Regions from separate parts of the Geodermatophilus sp. URMC 65 genome, predicted to be linked through region 1. Evidence: riboswitches for the same ligand, from Rfam matches in the RefSeq annotation. Region 1 holds a riboswitch; the other holds the start of a gene.

Region 1 (5,347 bases):
ACGTCCTCCGCGCCCTGCTGGACAGCGACGACGTCGATCACGAGCGGGCAGGCAAGTGGTTGGACGTCCTGCCTGATGACCGAGAACGGTTTCGTACGGGTCATCAGCCAGCCGCGCCACCCGAGCCCGATCTCCCCGGCGCGGGCGGTCGAGCTGCTCGCGGCGGCCCAGGGGGCCGCCACCACGAGTTCTGGCCCTGCGACGTGGGTCTCCTGGACCCACGGGTCGTCGACCGCTCACGCCTGCACGCCTGCACGGCTCCCGTCAGGTGACCGACGCCTACCTCCTCGGACTGGCGGTGGCGCACGGCGGGCGGTTCGTGACCTTCGACCGGTCACTCTCCCTCACCACGGTGCACGGTGCGACGGAGGACCACCTCACCGTCCTGTGATCACAGTGGCGCTGCCGGGTTCCGCCGTCCGTCGACATTCCCGCGGGAACGTCAGGCGGGTTCGGGCACGCCACCCGGGTCGCCGCCGGGGTCGTCGGGGGTCGACTCGATCGGCGGGGGCGGGAGGGGCTCGGGCGCGTCGGGGAGCAGCTCGCCGGGGTCGTCCGGCACCGGCTCGGTCGGATCGATGCTCGGGTCCGGCTCAGGGATCGGCGCGACCATGCGGCGAGTCAACCACCCGTCCGCGCCTGTTCGCGGGGATGACCGCGGCCCGGCCCCGGGCACCGCGGCTCACCGACACCCGCGAACTCGTGGCCATCAGCCCGGGATCGCCACGAGAGCGCAGCGATCATGGCGTTTCCCGTGAAACGTGCCAGGCGGCGTCGAAGAAGCCGACCTCCAGCCGCATCGCCCGCCGGTACGCCGTCCGGACGGCGGGGACGTCGGAGGCGTGCCGGTCGAGCAGCCGCTCCAAGCCGGCGGCGAGCTCCTCGAAGCCCGGGTCGGCGTAGGTGGTGACCCACTCGGCGTAGTCCCCGGCGCGCTCGGCCGACAGCGACCGGCCCAGGTACGCGTAGAGCCGCATGCACGGGGTCATCGCCGCGCAGGTGGCGCCGACCCCGCCGAGGGACGCCGTCGCCAGCAGGAAGTCGGTGTAGGCGGTGGTCGCCGGCAGCGGCTCGACGCCGGCGAGGTCGATGCCCCAGCGGGCGGCGTAACCGGCGTGCAGGCGCAGCTCCTCGCGGACACCGGCCAGCAGGTCGGCGAAGGCATCGAGGGTCGCCCGGTCGGGGCTGTGCGCGACGCCGAGCGCGTAGGCGCGGGCGAAGGACTCGAGGAAGAACGCGTCCTGGGCGACGTAGCCGGCGAAGCGCTCACGGGGCAGCGTGCCGTCGCCGATGCCCGCGACGAACGGGTGCGCCAGGGCCTCCGCGGCAAGGTCGGCGTTGGCCGCCCAGAGGTCGGCGGCGAGGCTCACGCCGTCTCCATCGCCATGCTCATCGCGCCGAGTCCTGCGCCATCGCCCAGAAGGCGGTCTCGGCCGCGACCACCTCGGTGAACACCGCGTCCGCGTCGGGCGCGGGGACGCCGTCCGCCGCCGCCTCCAGGCCGGCCACGTAGTCAGCGAACCCGGGCTGCGTCCAGTGCTCGACGAAGGGGCCGTACTCCGGCGCCCCTGGCGACGCCCCCGACCAGGCGTCGAGGTAGGTGCGCTCGATCGTCCACAGCGCGGTCAGGGCCGTCCCGACGTCGGCGGCGTCGAGCCGCTCGAGCAACTCCGCGTAGGCGGCGGTGGCCGGCAGCGCGGGCGTGCCGAGGTCCAGCCCGCGGACGGCGGCCTGCTCCTCGAACCAGGCCAGCTCGTCGACCAGCGCCACCAGCCCGCCGGCGAGGACGGCCTGCGCCGGTCGGGGCACGCGCGCCAGCAGCCGGGCCTGGAAGCGCAGCAGGTCGGCGACGAAGCGGGCGTCCTGCACCAGCCAGGTGTCGAAGGCGGCGACCGGGACCGTCCCGTCGCGCACGGCGTCGAGGAACGGGTAGCGGGTCGCTCCCCGCCAGGCGTCGGGGTGGCGGGACAGGAGGTCGGCGACCGGCACGGCGGCGACCGTACGCGGCCTGGTCGGGCAGACCGCAGCGTGCGCTGCAGGGCGGGCCTATGGTGAGGACAGCCATGTGCGGGAGCTCGGGCGGAACGGGCTGAGAGGGCGACTCGACGCGTCGCCGACCGCTGGAACCTGACCGGGTAATGCCGGCGTAGGGAGCGACCATGAGCACGTCGGACGACGTCCGCACCAGCGCGCCCACCGCGGATGCGCCCCTGACCCTCGACCAGGCCCCCGCTCCCACGCTGGGCCTGCGCGACTCCTTCGGCCTGTGGGCCAACCTCGGGATCAGCCTGCTGCTGCCGGTCGCCGCGGTGTTCGTCGTCCTCCCGGGCCGGCCGCTGTCGACGACGCTCGGCGCGATCGTCGTCGGCGCCGCGATCGGCGCCGTCCTCCTCGGGCTGGCCGCCGCGGCCGGCGCGCGGGAGCGGGTGCCGACGATGGTGCTGCTGCGCGGGCTGCTGGGCCGCCGCGCCTCCGCGCTGCCCACCGCGCTCAACCTCGTGCAGTGCGTCGGCTGGGCGACCTTCGAGATCGTCATCATCGCCGAGGCCGCGTCGCGGGTGCTCGACGCGCCGCGCTGGCCGTTCGTGCTGGTCGCCGGCGTGCTGGCCACCGCGATGGCGCTGCGCCCGCTGGGCGTGGCCCGTGTGCTGGCCCGCTACGCCGTGTGGGCGGCGCTGGCCGCGGTGGTCTACCTCTTCGTCGAGGTGCTCGCCGAGCCGCTGCCGCCGCTGACGAACGGTGCCGCGACGTCGTTCTGGACGGCGGCCGACATCGTCATCGCCCTGCCGATCTCCTGGTTCCCGCTGGTCGCCGACTACACCCGGCACGTGCGCAGCGGCCGGGCGGCGTTCACCGGGGCCTCGCTCGGCTACGGCCTGGCCACCGTCGCGATGTTCACCCTCGGCGTCCTCGCGCTGGCCGCCTACGGCAGCTCCGGGCTCGACGTCATCGACGCCCTGCTCGCCGTCCCGCTCGGGGCGGTGGCGGTGCTCGTGCTGGTCGCCGTGGAGCTCGACGAGGCCTTCGCCAACGTCTACTCGACCGCGGTGTCGACGCAGAACCTCGTCGTCCGCGCCGACCGCCGGCTGCTCGCCGTGGCCGTCGGCACCGTCGCGACGCTGCTGGCGCTGACCTTCGACATCGCCGCCTACGAGCCGTTCCTCTTCCTCATCGGCGCGGTGTTCGTCCCGCTGGTCGGGGTCTTCGCCGTCGCCTACTCCACCACCCCGCGCGGCGCCTGGGACACCTCCGCCACCGCCCCGGCCCGGCCGCTGCTCCTGCTGCCGTGGCTCGCCGGCTTCCTGGCCTACCAACTCACGCTGCCGACCCACCTCTCCGGCTCGGGCGCCGGCTGGACGGCGTGGTGGACCGCCCGCCAGGCCGACCTCGGCATCGACCCGGCCAACGGCTGGTCGGCGTCGCTGGTGGGCCTGGGTGTCGCGGTGCTGCTCACCGCGCTGGTCTGCCTGCCGGGGTGGCTGCGCCGGCGGAGACTGCCGGCATGAGCGACGTCGCGGTCGCCGGCGGGGGGCTCATCGGGCTGGCCACGGCCTGGCAGGCGGCCCGGCGTGGGCTCTCGGTCACCCTCGTCGACGACTCCCCCGGCACCGGCGCGTCGGCCGCCGCCGCCGGGATGCTCGCCCCGGTCACCGAGGCCGGCTACCGCGAGGAGGCGCTGCTGCGGCTGGGCCTGGCCTCGGTCGAGCGGTGGCCGGCCTTCGCCGCGGAGGTCGAGCGGGCCAGCAGCACCCCGGTCGGGCTGCGCACGGCCGGCACGCTCGTCGTCGGCTTCGACGAGGACGACGTCCGCGAGCTCGCCGCACTGCACGCCTTCCAGCGGGAGCTGGGCCTGGACGCCGAGCGGCTCACCCCCCGGGAGGCCCGCCGCCGCGAGCCATCGCTCACGCCGCGGGTGCGCGGCGGGCTGCTCGTCGCCGGCGACCACTCCGTCGACGGCCGGGCCCTGCACGCCGCGCTGCTGGTCGCCGCGCTGGACGCCGGAGTGCGCCTGGTGCGCGACCGGGTCACCGAGCTGCGCGTCGTCGGGGGGCGGGCGGTGGGCCTGGAGACGGCGGACGGCGGCACGGTGTCGGCCAGCACCGTCGTCCTCGCGCTCGGCGCGCACAGCGGCCGCCTGCCCGGGGTCCCGCCGCTGCCGGTGCGCCCGGTGAAGGGCCAGATCCTGCGGCTGGCCGGCGCGAGCGACCTGCTCGAGGGCACAGTGCGCGCGCTGGTCCGCGGGCGGCCCGTCTACCTGGTGCCCTACGCGGGCGACCGGCTCATCGTCGGCGCGACGACCGAGGACCGCGGTTTCGACCCGACCGTCACCGCGGGCGGGGTGCACGACCTGCTGCACGACGCGATCGACGTCGTCCCCGGGATCAGCGAGCTGGAACTGGTCGAGACGCTGGCCCGGTGGCGCCCCGGCACGCCGGACAACGCCCCGCTCCTGGGCCCCGGTCCGCTGCCGGGCCTGGTGCTGGCCACCGGGCACCACCGCAACGGCGTGCTGCTCACCCCGGTCACCGCCGAGGTGACCGCCGAGCTGCTGGCCACCGGCGTGCTGCCCGAGCTCGCCGCCCCCTTCACCGCCGACCGCTTCGGGAGGTAGCCGTCATGCAGGTCACCGTCAACGGCGAGGACACCGAGCTGGCCACGGACGCCACCGTCGCCGACCTGGTCGCCGCGCGCAGCGGCGCGCACGACCGGGTCGCGGTCGCGCTCAACGGGGACGTCGTCCCCCGGAGCAGCTGGCCGGGGACGCGCATCTCCCCCGGCGACACCCTCGAGGTCCTCGCCCCGACCGCAGGAGGCTGACATGACCACGTCCGACCTGGCTCCCGCCCTCGCCCGCGAGGAGGCCACCGACCCGTTCGTGATCGCCGGTGAGACCTTCACCTCCCGGCTGCTGCTCGGCACCGGCGGCGTGCCCGACCTGGAGACCCTCGAGGCGGCGGTGCGGGCCTCGGGCACCCAGCTGGTCACGGTGGCGCTGCGCCGGGTGGAGGCGTCGTCGAGCGCGTCGATGCTCGAGGTGCTCGACCGCTGCGGCGTGCGGCTGCTGCCCAACACCGCCGGCTGCCGCACCGCCCGCGAGGCCGTGCTGACCGCGCGGCTGGCCCGGGAGGCGTTCGGCACGCCGTGGGTCAAGCTGGAGGTGATCGGCGACGAGCACACGCTGCTGCCCGACGCCGTCGAGCTGCTCGACGCCGCCGAGCAGCTGGTCGCCGACGGCTTCACCGTGCTCGCCTACACCACCGACGACCCCATCCTCGGCCGCCGGCTGGCGGACGCCGGGTGCGCCGCGGTCATGCCCCTGGGCTCGCCGATCGGCAGCGGGCTGGGC
Region 2 (5,347 bases), 180 kb from region 1:
CGCCGGGCGGGCGACGGACGTGCCCTTCGTCATCGCCGCCACCGCCACCCCGGCGCACACGCCGCTGGAGCTGCCCTACCTCGCCCCCCAGTTCGCCCGGCGCCACGGCGAGCCGCTGCGCGCCTGGGCCGACCTGCCGGCGAAGCTCGCCGAGCACGGGTTCCACGTGGAACGCAGCCGCTACGGGTGGGCGTGGACCGAGGACGCCGACGCCCGCCGCGCCGACCTCGCCCGGCTGCAGGGCTGGCTGGCCGACGGCGAGCCGCCCGCGACGCTGCACCGGCCGGCGCCCTGGGGGCCGGTGTCGGTCACCGGGACGCCGGTCGCCCTGACGCCGGCGGAGCAGGCCGCCTACGAGTCCGGGTGGCAGGAGTTCCGCGCCGAGATGCAGCTGGCCCGGAAGGCCCGCCAGACCGCGCGCGGGCGCGCCGCGCTGCTGCGCTTCCGGCAGAAGGCCGGGCTGATCCGCGCGCAGGCCACCGTCGACTGGATCAAGGCCCAGGTGGAGGCCGAGCGGCAGGTCGCGGTGTCGGTGGAGTTCGTCGAGACGGCGGCCGACCCGATCCGCGAGGCGCTGCTCGACGCGGGCATCGGCGTGGCCGCCATCTACGGCCGCGATCGGTTCGACGTCGAGGCCGAGCGGCTGCGGTTCCAGACGGGCGAGGCGCCGGTGTGCGTGTTCACCGTGACCGCCTCGATCAGCCTGCACGCCGGCGAGCTACCGCCGTCGGGGCGCACGGCGTCGACCACGCCGCGGGTCGGGTTGTTCCACCAGCCGCGCTTCTCCGGCATCCAGGCCCGCCAGGTCACCGGTCGCACGCACCGCGACGGCCAGGTCTCCCCGTGGCGGGTGGCCTTCGCCGAGGACACCGTGGAGGAGCAGGTGGCCCGGGTGATGGTGGAGCGGCTGGCGGTCAGCGGCTCCACCGCCGGGGCGGACACCTCGGCGCTGCAGGAGATCGCCGAGCTGCTGGACGCCGACTGGCTGCCGCCGGTCGCGCTCACCGACGCCTGAGACCACCTCCGGCTCGCGTCGATCACGGGGTTGTCGTCGGACGACACGCCGCCTTCTGGCACGCCGTCGAGCAACGACCCCATGATCAACACCGGAGGGGGAGGGAGGAGCCGCCCCCCGGACGGCGACCTCAGCCCAGCGCCGCGACGATGCTGGCCACCCCGGCCAGCGCCGACAGCGTCAGCCCGGCCACCCGGAACCGGCGGACGTCCAGCAGGTGGAACAGCCGGCGGCCCGCCGCGTGGCCGATGACGGCCGCTACCAGCAGCACCAGCACGACCTCCGGCCGGAAGGCCTGCCCGACCCGCCCCGACGCGGTGAGCGCCGCGGCGCCGAGCAGGTTGAGGGCGAGGAACAGCGCCGCGAGGGTGTCGCGCATCTCCGCCGGGGGCACGTGCCGCCGCTCGAGCCAGAGCACCAGCGGCGGCCCGTTGGTGCTGGTCGTGGTGGTGAGGACGCCGGCGAGGAGTCCCACGCCGAGCGTGGCCCACCGGGACGGGCTCGGCTGGCCGGGGACCGGGCGCCGCAGGACCTGCAGCGCCACGGCCGCGAGCACGCCCACGCCCACCGCCAACTGCAGCGCCGGCTTGCTGACCACGGCGAGCACCAGCACGCCGGCCAGGACCCCGGGGACGGCGGCGAGGACCACCACGCGGACGTCGGCCCACCGGATGGCCGGCCGCGACCCGCGGCGCACCAGCAGCAGGAGCAGGGTCGTGGTCGTGGCCAGCACGATCAGCGTGGTCACCGCCTCCGTGGGGGCGAGCACGGCCACGAGAGCGGGTCCGGCGATGAGCGCCAGCCCGAACCCGGCGGCGGACTGCACGGTCGCGCCCACCAGGACGGCGAGGCAGGCGAGCAGCACGCCGGCCATCCTGTCGCAGGCCCCGGCTGCTGCTCCGCGCGGCGGGAGCACCACGGCGGAGCGGTGTTACGTTCGGAGGCGCACGTGGCACGGGGTGTCCCCGACCGGGGACTGAGAGCACACCCGTCGAACCTGCTCCAGTTCGCACTGGCGAAGGGATGTCACCGGCATGCCGGCCGTCGACCTGCGCGCCGCCCGCGCGGCGCTGCGCGCACGCACCCCTCTGGTGCACTGCCTGACCAACACCGTCGTCCAGACGATCACCGCCAACGCCCTGCTCGCCGCGGGCGCCGCCCCGGCGATGGTGGACGCCCCGGAGGAGGCCGGCGACTTCGCCGCCGTCGCCTCCGCCGTGCTGGTCAACGTGGGCACCGTGCACGCCCGCACCGCCGAGGCGATGCGGCTGGCGGCCCATTCGGCCGGCGCCGCCGGGACGCCGTGGGTCCTGGACCCCGTCGCCGTCGGCGGCCTGGTCTACCGCACCCGGCTGGCCACCGAGCTGGTCGGACTGGGGCCCACCGTCGTCCGCGGCAACGCCTCGGAGGTCATGGCGCTGACCGGCGCGGGTGGCGGCGGTCGCGGCGTGGACAGCACCGACAGCACCGACGACGCGGCCAAGGCGGCTGCCGAGCTCGCGGCGCGCACCGGTGGGGTCGTCGCGGTCAGCGGCGAGGTCGACCTGGTCACCGACGGACGGCGTACCGTCCGCGTCGGCGGGGGATCGGCGCTGCTGACCCGCACCACCGGCGCCGGCTGCGCGCTGGGCGCCCTCGTCGCCGCCTACGTCGCGGCCACCGGCGACGCGCTGGCCGGGACCGTGGCCGCGCACGCGCACGTCGCCGTCGCCGCCGAGCGGGCCGCGCAGGTGGCGCACGGCCCGGGCACCTTCGCACCCGCCTGGCTCGACGCGCTGGACGCCGTCGACGGCGAGGCCCTGGCCGCGGCGGACGTCTCGTGACCGAGCTCGCGAGGTCGTGCAGGGGCACAGCAGCCTGGGTCACGAGAGCGACCAGCGCCGGCGAGGAGGTCCCGTGAGCCGCGGCTTCGACCCGACCCTCTACCTGGTCACCGACACCGCGCTGTCCGCCCCGCGGCCGGTGGCCGACGTGGTCCGCGCGGCGGTCGCCGGCGGCGTCACCACCGTCCAGGTCCGGGACAAGACCGCCTCCCGCCGCGAGCTGCTCGCGCTCACCCGCGCGGTGCAGGCGGCGCTGGCCGACCGGCCGGACGTCGTCCTCTGGGTCAACGACGCCGTCGACGTCGCGCTGCTCGCCGGCGTGCACGGCGTGCACGTCGGCCAGGACGACCTGCCCCCGGCCGAGGTGCGCACCCTGCTCGGGCCCGACCGGCTGCTCGGGTTCAGCGTCTCCTCCGTCGCCGAGCTGGACGTCGCCCGCGCGCTGCCGGCGGGGACCGTCGACCTGGTCGGCATCGGCCCGGTGTGGACGACGCCCACCAAGCCCGACGCCGGCAGCGCCCTGGGCCCGGACGGCGTCCGCGGGCTGGCCGAGGCGGCCCGCGCCGCCGGGTTCGCCACCGTCGCGATCGGCGGCATCGACGTCGACCGGGCCGCCGAGGTGGCCGCGACCGGGGTGGACGGCGTGTGCGTCGTCTCCGCGCTCTGCGCGGCACCCGATCCGGACGCCGCCGCCCGCGCGCTCCGCTCGGCCATCGACCGGGGCCGGCTCGCGCAGGTGGTCCGGTGAGCGGCTCTGCCGCCTCGCCGGCTCCGCAGGGCGGGAGCGAACCAGGAGGCCCGAGCGGCGTCGCGGTCGCGCTCACCGTCGCCGGCAGCGACCCCAGCGGCGGCGCCGGCATCCAGGCCGACCTCAAGACCTTCAGCGCGCTGGGGGTCTACGGGACGGCGGTGCTCACCGCGCTGACCGCCCAGAACACCCGCGGCGTCACCGGCGTGCACGGCGTCCCGCCGGAGTTCGTCGCCGAGCAGCTGGCGACGCTGTTCGCCGACGTCGAGGTGCACGCCACCAAGCTCGGCATGCTCGGCACCGCCGGCGTGGTGCGCGCCGTCGCCGCGGGGCTGGCCGACCGCCCGGGCGGCCCGGTCGTGTGCGACCCGGTGATGGTCGCGACCAGCGGCGACCGGCTCATCGACGACGCCGCGATCGACGCCGTCCGCACCGACCTGCTGCCCCTCGCCGACCTGGTCACGCCGAACGTGCCGGAGGCCGCCGTCCTGCTCGACGTGTCCCCGGCCACCGACGTCGACCAGCTGCCCGGCCAGGCCACCGCGCTGCTCGGGCTCGGCCCGCGCGCGGTGCTGCTCAAGGGCGGCCACCTGGGTGGGGACGACAGCGTCGACGTGCTGGCCACCGCGGACGGCGTCACGGTCACCCGGCGGCCGCGGGTCGACACCACCTCGACGCACGGCACCGGCTGCACGCTGTCCTCGGCGCTCGCCGCCCTGGCCGCCCGCCAGCGCACCGACGACTGGTCCCGGCTGGTCGACCCCGCCCGCGACTACCTGCACCGCGCGCTGGAGGCGGGGGAGGGCCTGGGCATCGGCTCCGGCCACGGCCCGGTGCACCACTTCGCCGGCATCTGGGCGCCACTCCCGCGTTGATCATCGTCATCTGGCTGCCCGCGTCGGCGTGTCGGGCACCCAGACGCCGAAGATCACGGTGGACAGGGTTCAGCGGGTGGGCTCTTCCCCGTCGGCCGTCCTGATCGGGACGCGGGTGGCGCCGTCCGTGGTGGGCGCCGCGCCACCGAGCTCGGGCGCGGTGGAGACCACGTGGACGGCGGTCTCGCTGAGCGCCTCGACGACGTACACGGGCGTGCCGGCGCGCAGCGGGACGTCGCTGCGGGCCGCGAACTTCAGGGACTGCCCGGCGACGGTCAGCCGCACCTCGCCGTAGCCGGGGCTGGGGCTGGGGATCGCGGAGACCACGACGCCCTGGGTTCCCGCCAGGTGGGAGCGGGTCAGGGTCTCGGCGGTCGGCATGTCGCGCAGCCCGCGGGACAGCCGCACCGCGGCCCAGGCCAGCGGGACGGCGAGGAGCAGCCCGGCGACCAGGGCGAGCAGCGCGCGTCCGGCGTCCGGGAGCGTCTCGGGCAGCAGCGTGGCCGCGGCGGCCCCGCCGAAGCCCACCCCGCCGAGCAGCGCGGCCACCGCCGGGACGGAGAAAGGGCCGTCGGCGTCGCGAGGTCGCCGACCTCGCCGACCACCAGCGACAGCAGCAGGACGCTCGAGCCCAGCGCGCCCACGACGAGGAAGACCGCCTCCACGCTGTCCTCCCCGTCGGTGTCCGGCGACGCACCCGCGCAGCCGCGACGGCTCAAGATCAACCGATTGCTGTACCGGTGCGTCCGTCCTCACCCCTGGGGAGGACGGGCGACCATGGAGCGGGCCGGCGGCGAGGACGAGGAGGTGGGGCGTGCGGCGGGAGGCGAGCATCCTGCACCTGGACCTCGACGCCTTCTTCGCCGCGGTCGAGCAGCGCGACAAG

What was found. Region 1 has a riboswitch for thiamine pyrophosphate ahead of ACWIX7_RS12450 (purine-cytosine permease family protein). Riboswitches for the same ligand answer to the same signal wherever they lie in the genome.
Region 2: linked by a shared signal. The riboswitch ahead of thiM (hydroxyethylthiazole kinase) and the one ahead of ACWIX7_RS12450 (purine-cytosine permease family protein) in region 1 are both predicted to bind thiamine pyrophosphate.

Annotation. Positions count from the first base shown of each region.
Region 1 is NZ_CP199954.1:2,550,837-2,556,183, forward strand. It holds gene ACWIX7_RS12430 (hypothetical protein) at 269-391, shown strand; gene ACWIX7_RS12435 (hypothetical protein) at 443-613, opposite strand; gene ACWIX7_RS12440 (TenA family protein) at 741-1,370, opposite strand; gene ACWIX7_RS12445 (thiaminase II/PqqC family protein) at 1,390-1,989, opposite strand; TPP riboswitch at 2,058-2,170, shown strand; gene ACWIX7_RS12450 (purine-cytosine permease family protein) at 2,160-3,506, shown strand; gene thiO (glycine oxidase ThiO) at 3,503-4,612, shown strand; gene thiS (sulfur carrier protein ThiS) at 4,618-4,818, shown strand; gene ACWIX7_RS12465 (thiazole synthase) at 4,820-5,347, shown strand, end outside.
Region 2 is NZ_CP199954.1:2,727,653-2,732,999, reverse strand. It holds gene ACWIX7_RS13270 (helicase) at 1-1,015, shown strand, start outside; gene ACWIX7_RS13265 (TSUP family transporter) at 1,146-1,880, opposite strand; TPP riboswitch at 1,961-2,056, shown strand; gene thiM (hydroxyethylthiazole kinase) at 2,050-2,838, shown strand; gene thiE (thiamine phosphate synthase) at 2,912-3,586, shown strand; gene thiD (bifunctional hydroxymethylpyrimidine kinase/phosphomethylpyrimidine kinase) at 3,583-4,461, shown strand; gene ACWIX7_RS13245 (NfeD family protein) at 4,531-5,010, opposite strand; gene ACWIX7_RS13240 (DNA polymerase IV) at 5,276-5,347, shown strand, end outside.